DNA from 4 places in the Kitasatospora sp. Xyl93 genome. Region 2 is predicted to be linked to each of the others. Evidence: riboswitches for the same ligand, from Rfam matches in the RefSeq annotation. Region 2 holds a riboswitch; each other region holds the start of a gene.
The links. A riboswitch is a leader RNA that binds a small molecule or an ion and turns the genes downstream of it on or off. The one in region 2 is predicted to bind cyclic di-AMP.
Positions count from the first base shown of each region.

Region 1 (3,199 bases), 4.9 Mb from region 2:
TGCGGTTCAGCCGGACCGGGGAGACGGCCGACGAGCTGATCCGCCGTCTGGTCCGGGCCGAGCCGCAGGGCCGCCCGGTGGTGGTGGTGTCCACCGACCGGGAGGTCGCGGAGGGCGTGCGGAAGGCGGGCGCGCGCCCGGTGGCGTCGGTGCTGCTGCTGAACCGGCTGGCCCGGCCCTGACCTGCGCCGGACGCGGGCCGGACCGCATGACGGCTGGTCAGCGGCTCGTCCGGAGCGTTGTGGGGGTCCCGTGAAGTCAGCGTGGGGACCGGGGTTCACGCCATCGGGGGAGTAGCAAAACGGGTAGATCTTCACTAGGGTCTGGCGTCAAACCTATTTTCCGGAATCTCATCCCATCAGGTGAGCCCGTAGGAAGAAGGAGCCGGTCCCTTTGGCCTCCCACCGCCGTCCCAAGCAGCCGAGCCGCGCGCGGGTCTCCGTGCTCACCGCTGCCGCTGCGACCGCGGTCGCGCTCTCCGCCCAGGTGGCCGCGCACGCCGCGCCGCAGCCGGACAAGACGGACGTCAAGGCGCAGATCGACCAGCTCCAGGAGGAGCAGGAGCAGGCGGCGGAGAAGTACAACGGCGCCAAGGAGCGGGCGGACCAGCTGCGCAAGCAGGCCGACCAGCTGCAGGACCAGGTGGCCCGCGGCCAGGAGCAGATGACCCAGCTCCAGGGCGGCCTCGCCGAGGTGGCGGGCGAGCAGTACCGCGCCGGCGGCATCGACCCGTCCGTCCAGCTGATGCTCTCCTCCGACCCGTCCGGCTACCTGGAGAAGGCCTCGACCGTCCAGCAGGCCAGCACCAGTCAGGCCGAGGCGCTCAAGGGACTGCTGGAGCAGCAGCGCCGGCTGGACCAGCAGAAGGCCGAGGCGGCCGCCGTGCTCGCCTCGCTGGACAGCACCACCAAGGACCTCAACCAGGCCAAGGCGGACGTCAACACCAAGCTGAAGGCCGCCCAGGACCTGCTGAACTCGCTGAGCGCCGCCGACCGCGCCGCGCTGCGGGCCCAGCAGGCGCAGGACGACCGCGCCTCGCGCGGCAACGCGCGGGTGGACCTCGGCAGCCTGCCGCCGGCCAGCGGCTACGCGGGAGCGGCGGTGGCCAAGGCGATGAGCAAGCAGGGCTCGCCGTACGTGTGGGGCGCCACCGGATCGACCACCTTCGACTGCTCCGGCCTGATGGTCTGGGCGTACGGGCAGGCCGGCGTCTCGCTGCCGCGCACCTCGCAGGAGCAGGGGCACTACGGCACCCGGGTGCCGTCGCTGGACCAGGCCCAGCCGGGCGACCTGGTGATCTACGGCCCGAGCATGTACCACGTCGGGATGTACATCGGGAACGGCATGGTGGTCCACGCGCCGCACACCGGTGACGTGGTGAAGGTGATGAAGGCCGACGCGATGCCGATCAACACCATCCGCCGGGTCTGACGGTCCGACACGCCCGGGACGTTCGTTCGGGAGCTGTGAAGAGCGCCACCTCCGCCGCGGGGGTGGCGTTCGGCTTTTCCGCCTTTTGCGGCCGCCTGCTGAGAACCGATCAGCCTTGCGTGCACCATTGGTCACCATCGGTCATTTTCACAAGGGAACTTGGGCAATCTTCCATCTTTTTTCTGACAAGGATTTGAACGGATCACGGTTCAGTTACTAGGGTCATGCTCCGAACCACCGCACTGTCGATCGCCCAGCCAGGGTGGCGGCGGTGGTTACCGCCGAGTTCGCGAGGCAGCGGGGCAGGTCGAAGCGACTGCCCGACAGGGGAGCCCAGTGACTGGGGGCGCTGCGGAGCGGAGCCGGGGAACCACGTTCCTCCGGGGTGAATCGGCGCCAGGTCGGCCGAACGGCCGTGAGGCGTCGTAGGGCATGCTTCCGGCCCGAACCCGTCAGCTCACCCGGTAGGCGGACGTAGGAAGAAGGAGCCCGCCTTCGTGGCGTCCCATCGTCGTCCCAAGCCCGCCGGCCGCGCCCGCGTCTCCATCCTGACCGGAGTCGCCGCCGCAGCCGTCGCCCTCTCCGCGCAGTCCGGCGCCCACGCCGACCCGCAGCCGACCAAGGACCAGGTCAAGGAGCAGGTCGACCAGCTCAACGAGCAGGCCGAGGTCGCGACCGAGAACTACAACGCCGCCCAGGCCAAGCAGCAGGAGCTGGAGAAGCAGGTCTCCGGCCTGCAGGACCAGGTGGCCCGTCAGCAGGCGCAGGTCACCGAGCTCCAGGGCGGCCTGGCCGAGATCGCCGGCGAGCAGTACCGCAACGGGGGGATATCCCCGACCGTCCAGCTGATGTTCTCCTCCAGCCCGGACAGCTTCCTCAGCCAGGCCGACGCGCTGAACCAGGCCGGTGCCACCCAGAAGGGCCAGCTGAAGGAGCTCCAGGAGCAGCAGCGCAAGCTCGACCAGGACCGCAACGAGGCCCAGGGCAAGCTCGCCGAGCTGGAGTCGACCACCCAGCAGCTGAAGACCGCCAAGGTGGAGGTCCAGGGCAAGCTGAAGGCCGCCCAGGACCTGCTCAACACCCTGACCGAGCAGGAGCGCCAGGCGCTGCGCCAGGCCGAGGAGAAGGCCGCCGCCGACGCCAAGGCCAAGGCCGACGCGGCCGCCCAGGCGCAGGCGCAGGCCGATCGCGCCTCGCGCGACAACACCCGCGGCGACCTCTCCGCCCCCACGAGCACCGCCCCGACCACCACCGCTCCGGTGAAGGTGGCCCCGGGCAGCTCGCGCGGTGCCGCGGCCCTCGCGGCCGCCGCCTCCAAGGTCGGCAGCCCGTACGTCTGGGGTGCCACCGGCCCGAGCTCCTTCGACTGCTCCGGCCTGATGGTCTGGGCGTTCAACCAGGCCGACGTGTCGCTGCCGCGCACCTCGCAGGCGCAGGCCTCGGCCGGCACCCGGATCGGTACGGACCTCTCCCAGGCCCAGCCCGGCGACCTGCTGATCTTCTACAGCGACGCCCACCACGTCGGCATCTACGCCGGCAACGGCCAGGTGCTGCACGCCCCCCGGACGGGTACCAACGTGCGCTACGAGGCGGTCACCAACATGCCGCTGACCGGCATCGTGCGGGTCTGATCCCCGCTCGGCCGCTTCCGGGCCCGGCTTCCCCCAGGGGAGGCCGGGCCTGCGGCTTTTCCGGCGCGTCGATCTGATGTCCGATTAGGGGTCGAATATTCGGGTTCGGAGGGGTTTGGACTCGCTTGCCCGGACTC
Region 1 covers NZ_AP029185.1:2,214,617-2,217,815, reverse strand. Annotated here, with positions in the region: gene ACZ5GH_RS09510 (NYN domain-containing protein) at 1-182, shown strand, start outside; gene ACZ5GH_RS09505 (C40 family peptidase) at 394-1,431, shown strand; cyclic di-AMP (ydaO/yuaA leader) riboswitch at 1,769-1,918, shown strand; gene ACZ5GH_RS09500 (NlpC/P60 family protein) at 1,929-3,062, shown strand.
Region 1: it holds a riboswitch for cyclic di-AMP, as region 2 does, so the genes downstream of both, ACZ5GH_RS09500 (NlpC/P60 family protein) here and ACZ5GH_RS30885 (M23 family metallopeptidase) in region 2, are expected to answer to the same signal.

Region 2 (3,199 bases):
CGCAGATCAGCATCGCGGTGTGGAAGGCGGAGTCGACCGAGGCGGGCACCCGGTAGGCGTCGCCGCTCAGCCCGGCCAGCGCCGGCAGGGCGGCCACCGCGAGCAGGCCGGCCGCGCGGGCGGCGGCGTTGTTGACCCCGCTGGCGATGCCCGCGTGCCGGACCTCGACCGCCGCCAGCACGGTCGCCGTGAGCGGCGCGACCAGGAGCGTCATCCCGCAGCCCATCACCGTGACGGCGGGCAGCACGTCCACCCAGTACGAGGAGTCCGGCCCGGTGCGCAGCATCAGCAGCACCCCGGCGGCGCACAGCATCGGGCCGACGGTCAGCGGGACGCGCGGGCCGATCCGCTTGCCGAGGCGGCCGGCCCGGGCGGACAGCGCCAGCATCAGGACGGTGATCGGCACCAGGGCGAAGCCCGAGACCAGGGGCGAGAACCCGGACACGATCTGGAGCTGCACCACCAGCAGGAAGAAGACGCCGCTGAACGCCGCGTACACGCACAGGGTGACCAGGTTCACCGCGGTGAACAGCCGGGAGGAGAACAACCCGAGCGGCAGCATCGGGTCGGGCGCGCGGCGCTCGACGGCCACGAAGACGACGCCGAGCACCAGCCCGATCGCCCCGCTGGTCCAGACCGTGGGGGACAGGCCCTCGCCGGCCGCGGTCAGCGCGTAGGTGATCGCGCCGAGGGCGAGTGCGGCGAGCACGGCGCCGAGCACGTCGAAGCGCCCGGCGGCGCCCTCGTCCCGGCTCTCCGGCACCGAGCGGGTGGTGACCGCGATCACGGCGGCGGCGAGCGGCAGGTTCAGCAGGAAGATCCAGCGCCAGCCGGGGCCGTCCACCAGCCAGCCGCCGAGGAAGGGGCCGACCGCGGCCGACACCCCGCCGAGGCCTGACCAGAGGCCGACCGCCGCCGAGCGGTCGTCAGGGTGGAAGACCGCCTGGAGCATGGCGAGCGAGCCGGGGGTGAGCAGCGCGCCGCCGATGCCCTGGACGGCGCGGGCGGCGATCAGCACGTGGATGTTCGGCGCGGCGGCGCAGGCCGCGGAGGCGATGGCGAACCAGACCACGCCGATCAGGAAGACCTTGCGCCGCCCGTACCGGTCGCCGAGCGCGCCGCCGAGCAGGATCAGGCCCGCCAGGGTGAGCAGATAGGCGTTCAGCGTCCACTGCAGGGACGCCAGGGAGGCGCCGAGGTCGGCGCCGATGCGGGGCAGGGCGACGTTCACCACGGTGCCGTCGAGCATCGCCATGCTGGAGCCGAGCACCGTCGCCAGTAGTACCCAGCGTCCCTGCGCGGTGCCCAGGCGCAGGGTGCCGGCCTCGGAGGTGGCCACGGGCGAATCCTGCGCTGCTGAGGCGCACGTGACAAGGGTCACCGGTGGGTGTGTTGGGTTTGGGCGGTGGGTGAGCGGGCGGGTGCGCAGTGTCGCCGATCTCGGCGCAGGGTCGTGGATCAGTGGCAGGGGGTGAATGGATTGTGTACGCACCGTGTGGCCGGGCCTGCGGAGGGTCACCGGGACGAGGGGGATCGTTGCGGTTTCAAGAGATCGACATTGCTTCACCCGAACGGATGGGTTTTAGTTCAGCGACCGCCCGGCCAGTCCGGACGGATCCACCGGGTGGAACGCCGAGTCCTGCCGCCGCCCGGTGGTTCGAAACGAACTCTGTACGGCAGGAGCGGGGGACCCACAGGTAAGTCGCCGGACCGGAGTTCGCGCCTCAGGGCGCGGGCGTCCAGGACCGGCTAGGGGTGAAGCCGCGCATGCGGCCGGGCAACTCCAGCCCGAACCCGACAGCTCACCTCGCAGGCGTCGGAGAGGAAAATTCCATGCCTGCTCAGGCTCGTCGTATCGCCCTGCCCCGCGCCGCCCGCATCGGCATCGCCACCGCCGTCACCGGCGTGTCGTTCGTCCTCCCGCTCGTCACCGCGGTGAGCGCCCAGGCGCACACCGCTCCGGCCGCCCCGGCCGCCGCCTCCACCGAGGCCAAGCCGGCCGCGCAGGCCGCCGCCCCCGCCGCCCGGGCCGCTGCCCCGGCCGCACAGGAGAGCTACCGCGTCGTCAGCGGCGACACCCTGTCCAAGATCGCCGACGCCAAGAACGTCGACGGCGGCTGGCACGCCCTGTACGAGCAGAACCGCTCGGTCGTCGGCGCCAACCCGAACCTGATCTTCCCGGGCCAGCAGCTCGCGCTGCCGGGTCACGCCGCCGCGCCGTCCGCCGACGCCGCTCCGGCGAAGCCCGCCGCCCCGGCCAAGCCGGCCGCTCCGGCGACCCAGGCCGCCAAGCCGCAGGCCCAGGTCCAGGTGAAGACCGAGGCGGCCAAGCCGTCCGCGCAGCTCCAGACCCAGGTGCAGGTCGCCGCTCCGGCCGCGACCGTGACCGCCACTCCGGTCGCCGCCGCCACCTCCGGCTACGTCGCCCCGCTGGCCAACCCGAAGCTGGGCACCGCCTACGGCGTGGCCGGCTCGATGTGGGCCTCCGGGCACCACACCGGCCAGGACTTCGTCGCCGCCACCGGCACCCCGCTGCGCGCCGTCGCCAACGGTGTCGTGGTCAAGGCCGGCAACGGCGGTGCCTACGGCAACGAGGTCGAGATCAAGCTCGCCGACGGCCACTACGCCGAGTACGCGCACCTCTCCTCGATCGGTGTGAAGATCGGTCAGACCGTCACCGTCGGCCAGCAGATCGGCCTCTCCGGCGCCACCGGCAACGTGACCGGCCCGCACCTGCACTTCGAGATCCGCAACGGCTCGGAGTACGGCTCGGACATCAACCCGGTCACCTACCTGCGCGCGCACGGCGTCGCGCTCTGACCAGGGGCCGCTGAGCCTCCAGGGTTTCAGGAACCACCGCTGCTGCGGGGCGAATCGATCCTCCGGGATGGTCATGTCGGGTGACCGCTCGACCGGGTGATCGCCGCACAGTGGACATGGGCGCGGGACACGCCCAGGCCGGCCCGGCCGCACGAGGGGACCTCCTCGTGCGGCCGGGCCGGCCGCTGTCGTTTCCGGGGCCGGGCCTGTCTTCCGGGGGTGGGCCCGCTTTCCGCGGCCGGGTCCGCTTCCGGGCCGGGCCCGCCTCCGAGGCCGGGTCCGCCTCCGGGCTCGGGGCCGTTTTCCGGGCCATCCGGCTCCGCCGTGCCGTTCGAGCGGTCGAACGCGGCGTCAACTCCGCTGTGCCGCCCGCTGGTCG
Region 2 covers NZ_AP029185.1:7,117,367-7,120,565, forward strand. Annotated here, with positions in the region: gene ACZ5GH_RS30880 (MFS transporter) at 1-1,339, opposite strand, end outside; cyclic di-AMP (ydaO/yuaA leader) riboswitch at 1,694-1,831, shown strand; gene ACZ5GH_RS30885 (M23 family metallopeptidase) at 1,834-2,820, shown strand.

Region 3 (3,199 bases), 150 kb from region 2:
GTGCTGCTCGCCGCCCGACTGGCCGTGCCGGTCGTCGCCGCGGCGCTCGACGTGCCCGGCTCGGTGGCCGCGGCCGTCAACCACCTCAGGGACACCGGCTCGCAGCGCCCGGCGCTGGCCCCGCTGGTGATCGGCCCGGAGGCGGACTCCGAGCTGCTCGCCACCGCCGCCGAGGAGACCGGCTGCCCGTCGGCCGCGCCGCTGGGCGCCTACCCGTCGGTCGGCCAGCTGATCGCCTCCACCTACCTGGCCGCACTGCCCATGCCGTCCGCGGAGGACCTGGCGCGGGCCGAGGCGGAGGCCGCGGCCGCCGCCGAGGCCGAGGGGGCCCTGGAGGGCGTTCGCGGCGCCCACGCGGCCGCCGAGGGATCCCTCGGGCAGTAGTCGACACCGCGCGCCGGTTCGCGCGCGCAGAAGGGCCCGGAACGGTTCGCGTTCCGGGCCCTTCGCATCGGCCCCACTTGCATTGCCCGCCGGCATCGACCCCCGCCCTGTCGGGCCCATGGGGATTGGCGCCTTCCATGGCTGGCCACGGCCGACCCGTCCCGTACGGGGAGTCGAACGGCAATGAAGTGGAATGTCCGTTCTGGCGTCATTTGAAGGGAAATAGGGAGCGCGGCCCCGAGCACGTGAATCGAGGCCGCTCCCCCACTCTCCGGAGCACACTGTTCCGCAATTCGACGCCCCGTCACGTCACTTCTGAGGCGAAGCCAGTTGTCGCTTTCCGCAACAGCATTGCTTGAAAACGATCATTTACGATCATGCTCGGCCGCAATTCTGGCAGTTCCCACTAAACCGTGATGTGCATCACAGGCATTTGCGGTTTGAACTTAAGTCTGATTAACGTGCTCCCCGTTCGTGACCACACGAACCCGGTTCATCCGCAACGCCGAGTCCTGCCGTCGGATGTCCTGGCAGCGCGAAAACGCACCACGGCAGGAGCGGGGGAACCACAGGTAAGTCGCCCCGGACCACTCTTCGGAACGGTCCAGGGCTAGGGGTGAAGCCGCGCTCACCGCGCGGCCGGGCAACTCCAGCCCGAATCCGACAGCTCACCTCGCAGGCGTGGGAGAGGACCGCGTCTTCATGCTGCCCACCAACGGCACCAGCCTGTCCAGCCGCACCCGTCGCGTGATCGCCGCCCTCGGCGTCGCGGGCGTCGGCCTCACCGTCCCCTGCCTCACCTCGGGCACCGCCTCCGCCGCCACCGTCGCCACCTGGGACAAGGTCGCCCAGTGCGAGAGCGGCGGCAACTGGAGCATCAACACCGGCAACGGCTTCTACGGCGGCCTCCAGTTCACCTCCAGCACCTGGTCCGCCTTCGGCGGCACCGCCTTCGCGGCGCGCGCCGACCTGGCCACCAAGGACCAGCAGATCGCCGTCGCCGAGAAGGTCCTCGCCTCGCAGGGCCCCGGCGCCTGGCCGGTCTGCTCTGTCAAGGCCGGCCTGACCAAGGGCGGCACCCCGGCCGCCGTCGACACCTCGGCGGGCTCCACCGCCGGCTCGACCACCGCCGCGCCGGCCCAGAGCGCCAAGCCGGCCGCTCCGGCCGCGAAGCCCGCCGCCAAGCCCGCGCAGGCCCCGGCCGCCAAGCCCGCCGCGCCCGCTCAGGACGCTCAGGCGGCCGGTGACTCCGCCGCCTCCGGCAGCCGCGGCGACTGGGCCCAGAAGCGCCAGCAGCAGGCCCAGGGCGGCGACTACACCGTGGTCGAGGGCGACTGGCTGTCCTCGATCGCCGACCGGCACAACGTGCAGGGCGGCTGGGAGCGGCTGTACGAGCTCAACCGCGGCACCCTGACCGACGGCCCGGACACCATCTACCCGGGCCAGCACCTGTCCTTCGACGGCTCGTCCGCCGACAAGTCCGGCGCGGACTTCACCTGGTTCGACCGCTCGCAGAAGTCCGGCCAGTCCGCGAACGGCGGCGCCGTGAACGCCCAGCCGACCGCGCAGTCCCAGGCCCCGGCCGCCAAGCCGGCCGCCAAGCCCGCTCCGCAGCCCCAGGCCCAGACGCCGGCTCCGGCTCCGGCTCCGGCCGCCACCGGCAGCATGGCCGCCGCGGTCTCCTTCGCCGAGTCGAAGGTCGGTCAGGCGTACGTCTACGGCGGCACCGGCAACGGCGGCTGGGACTGCTCCGGCCTGACCCAGGCCGCGCTGCGCGCCGCGGGCATCTCCGTCCCGCGCGTCGCCGCCGACCAGGCCGCCGCCAGCACCCACGTCTCGCTGGACAGCCTCCAGCCGGGCGACCTGCTGTTCTGGTCCAACAACGGCAAGGACTCCGGCGTCTACCACGTCGCGATCTACGTCGGCAACGGCAAGTACGTCGAGGCCGCCAACCCCAGCTCGGGCGTCCGCGAGCAGACCATCGCCAACTGGGCCCCGGACTTCGCCGGCCGGGTCTGAGGACGGCGAACGGCCGACAGCCGACAGCCGACGGCTGACAGATAACAGATAACAGATAACAGATTTCATCATCTGTCAGCTGTCAGTCGCCATTCGAACGCTGACCACCCGCCACCCCGGGGAGAGTCTGGTCGCTCTCCTCGGGGGTTCCGGCGTTCCCGGACGGGCCGGCCGCCCTGCTCCCGTTCCGCAGATCCGCCGTATTCCGTGGTGGACACCTCCTCGCAGCGGGCATGCTGCTGCTCTGCACCCGAGGAGGAGTCACATGGCCCAGGTCACCGTCACCCTCGACGCGAACCTCGCGATCGACGCGATGATGCTCTCCGGCACCAAGAACCCACAGGACGCCGTCGAGCTGATCCTGCGCGACTACCTGGCCCGCGGCCGCCGTACCGAGACCCGCACCGGCGAGGCCGCCGACGGACACCGGCTCACCGCCGACCGTCCGACCGGCCAAGAGGGCTGACCACCCGACGGCCGCCGGCAACCGGACCGCCCGCCCCCCGCCGGCCGACCGCCCCCGACCCCAGGGTGGCCGACCGCGCGCACGCCGAGGGGCCCCGGAGAGCAACCGCCCTCCGGGGCCCCTGCGTCGGCCGTGACGGCCGGGGCTCAGCGCGCGCAGGCCCCGGTGGACCCGCGCATCACCAGCTCCGGCTGGAACATGAACTCGCCGCGCTGGACGGCGTTCCCGCCGACCTCCTCCAGCAGCGCGTCCACCGCCGCCGTGGCCATCGCCTCGACCGGCTGCCGGATCGTGGTCAACGGCGGCTCGGTGAAGGCGATCAGCGGCGAG
Region 3 covers NZ_AP029185.1:6,963,026-6,966,224, reverse strand. Annotated here, with positions in the region: gene ACZ5GH_RS30235 (sirohydrochlorin chelatase family protein) at 1-384, shown strand, start outside; cyclic di-AMP (ydaO/yuaA leader) riboswitch at 909-1,079, shown strand; gene ACZ5GH_RS30230 (transglycosylase family protein) at 1,066-2,403, shown strand; gene ACZ5GH_RS30225 (hypothetical protein) at 2,669-2,869, shown strand; gene ACZ5GH_RS30220 (LacI family DNA-binding transcriptional regulator) at 3,016-3,199, opposite strand, start outside.
Region 3: it holds a riboswitch for cyclic di-AMP, as region 2 does, so the genes downstream of both, ACZ5GH_RS30230 (transglycosylase family protein) here and ACZ5GH_RS30885 (M23 family metallopeptidase) in region 2, are expected to answer to the same signal.

Region 4 (3,199 bases), 2.3 Mb from region 2:
CACGGACCGGCCACGGACCGGCCACGGACCGGCCACGGACCGGCCACGGACCGGCCGGGAACCGGCAACGCGGCGGCAACCGACCGGCCACCGGCCGTCGGGCGCGCCGGAGGCGGTCCGTCGGAGGGAGGGCGGTCCCGTCGCACCGGATACGGTCGATCCATGCCAGCTCAGCCCCACCCCGCCCGGCCCGCCGCCGCGCCGTCCGACGCCCCCGCCCCGCAGCTGTTCACCTGGGAGTTCGCCGCCGACCCGTACCCCGCCTACGCCTGGCTGCGCGAGCACGCCCCGGTGCACCGCACCACGCTGCCGAGCGGCGTCGAGGCCTGGCTGGTGACCCGGTACGCGGACGCCCGGCAGGCGCTCGCGGACAGCCGGCTGTCGAAGAACCCGGCGCACCACAGCGAGCAGGCGCACCGCACCGGACGGGTGGGCATCCCCGGGGAGCGGCAGGCGGACCTGATGACCCACCTGCTGAACATCGACCCGCCGGACCACACCCGGCTGCGCCGGCTGGTGTCGAAGGCGTTCACCCCGCGCCGGGTGGCCGAGTTCGAGCCGCGGGTGCAGCAGCTCACCGACCGGCTGATCGACGGCTTCGCGCAGCGCGGTTCGGCGGACCTGATCCACGAGTTCGCCTTCCCGCTCCCCATCTACGCGATCTGCGACATGCTCGGGGTGCCGTCCGAGGACCAGGACGACTTCCGCGACTGGGCCGGCATGATGATGCGACACACGAAGCCGGGCCAGGGCGGCAGCCAGCGCGGCGGCGTGGGGCGGGCGGTGAAGCGGATGCGGGCGTACCTGCTGGAGCTGATCCACCGCAAGCGGGCGGACCTCGGGGACGACCTGATCTCCGGTCTGATCCGGGCCAGTGACCACGGCGAGCACCTGACCGAGAACGAGGCCGCGGCGATGGCCTTCATCCTCCTGTTCGCGGGCTTCGAGACCACCGTGAACCTGATCGGCAACGGCACGTACGCGCTGCTGCGCAACCCGGAGCAGCGCCGGCTGCTGCAGGAGTCGGTGGCGCGCGGGGAGAGCGCGCTGCTGGAGACCGGGATCGAGGAACTCCTGCGCTACGACGGGCCGGTGGAGCTGGCGACCTGGCGGTTCGCGACCCGCCCGCTGACCATCGGCGGGGTGGACATCCCGGTCGGCGACCCGGTGCTGGTGGTGCTGGCGGCGGCGGACCGCGACCCGGCCCGGTTCGCGGCCGAGAACACCCTGGACCTGGCCCGGACGGACAACCCCCACCTGGGCTTCGGGCACGGCATCCACTACTGCATCGGCGCCCCGCTCGCCCGGCTGGAGGGGCGTGCCGCGCTGGCCACGCTGCTCTCCCGGCTGCCGGACCTGCGGCTCGCGCAAAGCCCGGAGGACCTGCGCTGGCGCGGCGGTCTGATCATGCGTGGGCTGCGCGAACTGCCGGTGGAATTCAGCCCGGAGAGCCGCTCCCCGCACATCCCTCCGCACACCCCTCCGCAGGCCCCGTCCGGGCCTGCGACAGGCTGAGACCGCGCTGATAGAGGTCGCCGACCGCCCGCCGATAGGGTGTGAACACCCATCAATCCGGACATAACGCCGCCGTTGGTAGGCGATCGGATACGGGCCGTAATTGTCGTGTGATATCTGCGATATGAGCTTGTGATCGGTCTGATGATCTGTCTACTCTCCCTGGAGTTCGCAGCTGCGGACCTCGTGCGCGGAACGCCGAATCCTGCCCGCCGCGCCACGGGAAACCGACCAGACCCTGGGCAGGGGCGGGGGAACCAGGTTTGTTGCCGTCTCCCACGGCTTGGGGTGAAGCCGCCTGAGCGGAATCGTTTCCGCGTACGGCGGCCGGGCCACCTCCCGGTCCGAACCCGACAGCTCACCTCGCAGGCGTGCGGAGAGGGACCTCTTCATGCTGTTCGTTGGAACTGGCCGCCACCGTCGTCGCACCCAGACCGAGAAGGCCATCGCCGTCGCCGGTGTGGCCGGCGTCGGACTCGCGATGCCGCTCCTCACCGCCACCGGCGCCTCCGCCGCCCCGGCCTCCACCTGGGACTCCGTCGCCCAGTGCGAGAGCGGTGGCAACTGGAGCATCAACACCGGCAACGGCTTCTACGGCGGCCTCCAGTTCACCTCCAGCACCTGGAAGGCGTACGGCGGCACCGCCTACGCGGCGCAGGCCAACCAGGCCAGCAAGGCCCAGCAGATCTCGGTCGCCGAGAAGGTCCTGGCCTCGCAGGGCCCGGGCGCCTGGCCGGTCTGCTCCCAGAAGGCCGGTCTGACCAAGGGCGGCGCCCCGGCCGTGGTCGACACCTCCTCGGACGCCAAGCCGCAGTCCGCCGCCAAGCAGCAGGCGCCGAAGCAGCAGGCCCCGAAGCCCGCCGCCAAGCCGGCCGAGAAGCCGGTCGCGCAGCAGCCCGTCGCCCAGAAGCCGGTGCAGAGGCCCGCCGCGCAGCCGGTCCAGCAGGCCGCCCCGCAGCAGCAGGCGCAGGCTCCGGGCTTCTCCGGTCACGCCGGCTGGGACGCCGACGCCAAGGTGTACTGGTACCAGAACAACGGCGCCTGGTACTGGACCAGCCACCAGAGCGTCTACCAGCAGTACGCCGGCCAGGCCGCCCAGCCGCAGTACGCCCCGCAGGCCGCGCAGTCGGCCCCGCAGGCCACCGGCCACGACTACACCGTGCGCGCCGGTGACACCCTGTCGACCATCGCCGCCGCCCAGGGCGTGTCCGGCGGGTGGCACGCGCTGTACGACCAGAACCACGCCACCGTCGGCGGCGACCCGAACCTGATCATGCCCGGCCAGGTGCTGCACCTCGGCTGAGCCGTCGGGCCCGGTGCTGACGCCCGTCGGCGCCCGACGCCGACACCGTTCCACCCCGCCGTCCGAAGGGGACCGGTCCTACCGGTCCCCTTCGTCCGCATTCGCCCGCTCCGGTGGGACAAGCTGGGGCAAGCAGGTGAACTACCGGTGCGTAGCGGGGCCACACGTTGAGACGGGACCGAGGCGGACGTGGCCCCGGGAGCCCGGGCGGTTAGGCTCTGGTCGTAACGACTCCGCAATCGTCCTGCTGACAGCACCACCGTCAGACCGGACCCTGCTTCCGCAAGGAGATGCCTCGTGCCGTCCATCGATGTCGTCGTAGCCCGTGAGATCCTCGACTCCCGCGGCAACCCCACGGTCGAGGTCGAGGTCGGCCTCGAC
Region 4 covers NZ_AP029185.1:4,834,747-4,837,945, forward strand. Annotated here, with positions in the region: gene ACZ5GH_RS21675 (cytochrome P450 family protein) at 163-1,515, shown strand; cyclic di-AMP (ydaO/yuaA leader) riboswitch at 1,735-1,901, shown strand; gene ACZ5GH_RS21680 (transglycosylase family protein) at 1,907-2,818, shown strand; gene eno (phosphopyruvate hydratase) at 3,116-3,199, shown strand, end outside.
Region 4: it holds a riboswitch for cyclic di-AMP, as region 2 does, so the genes downstream of both, ACZ5GH_RS21680 (transglycosylase family protein) here and ACZ5GH_RS30885 (M23 family metallopeptidase) in region 2, are expected to answer to the same signal.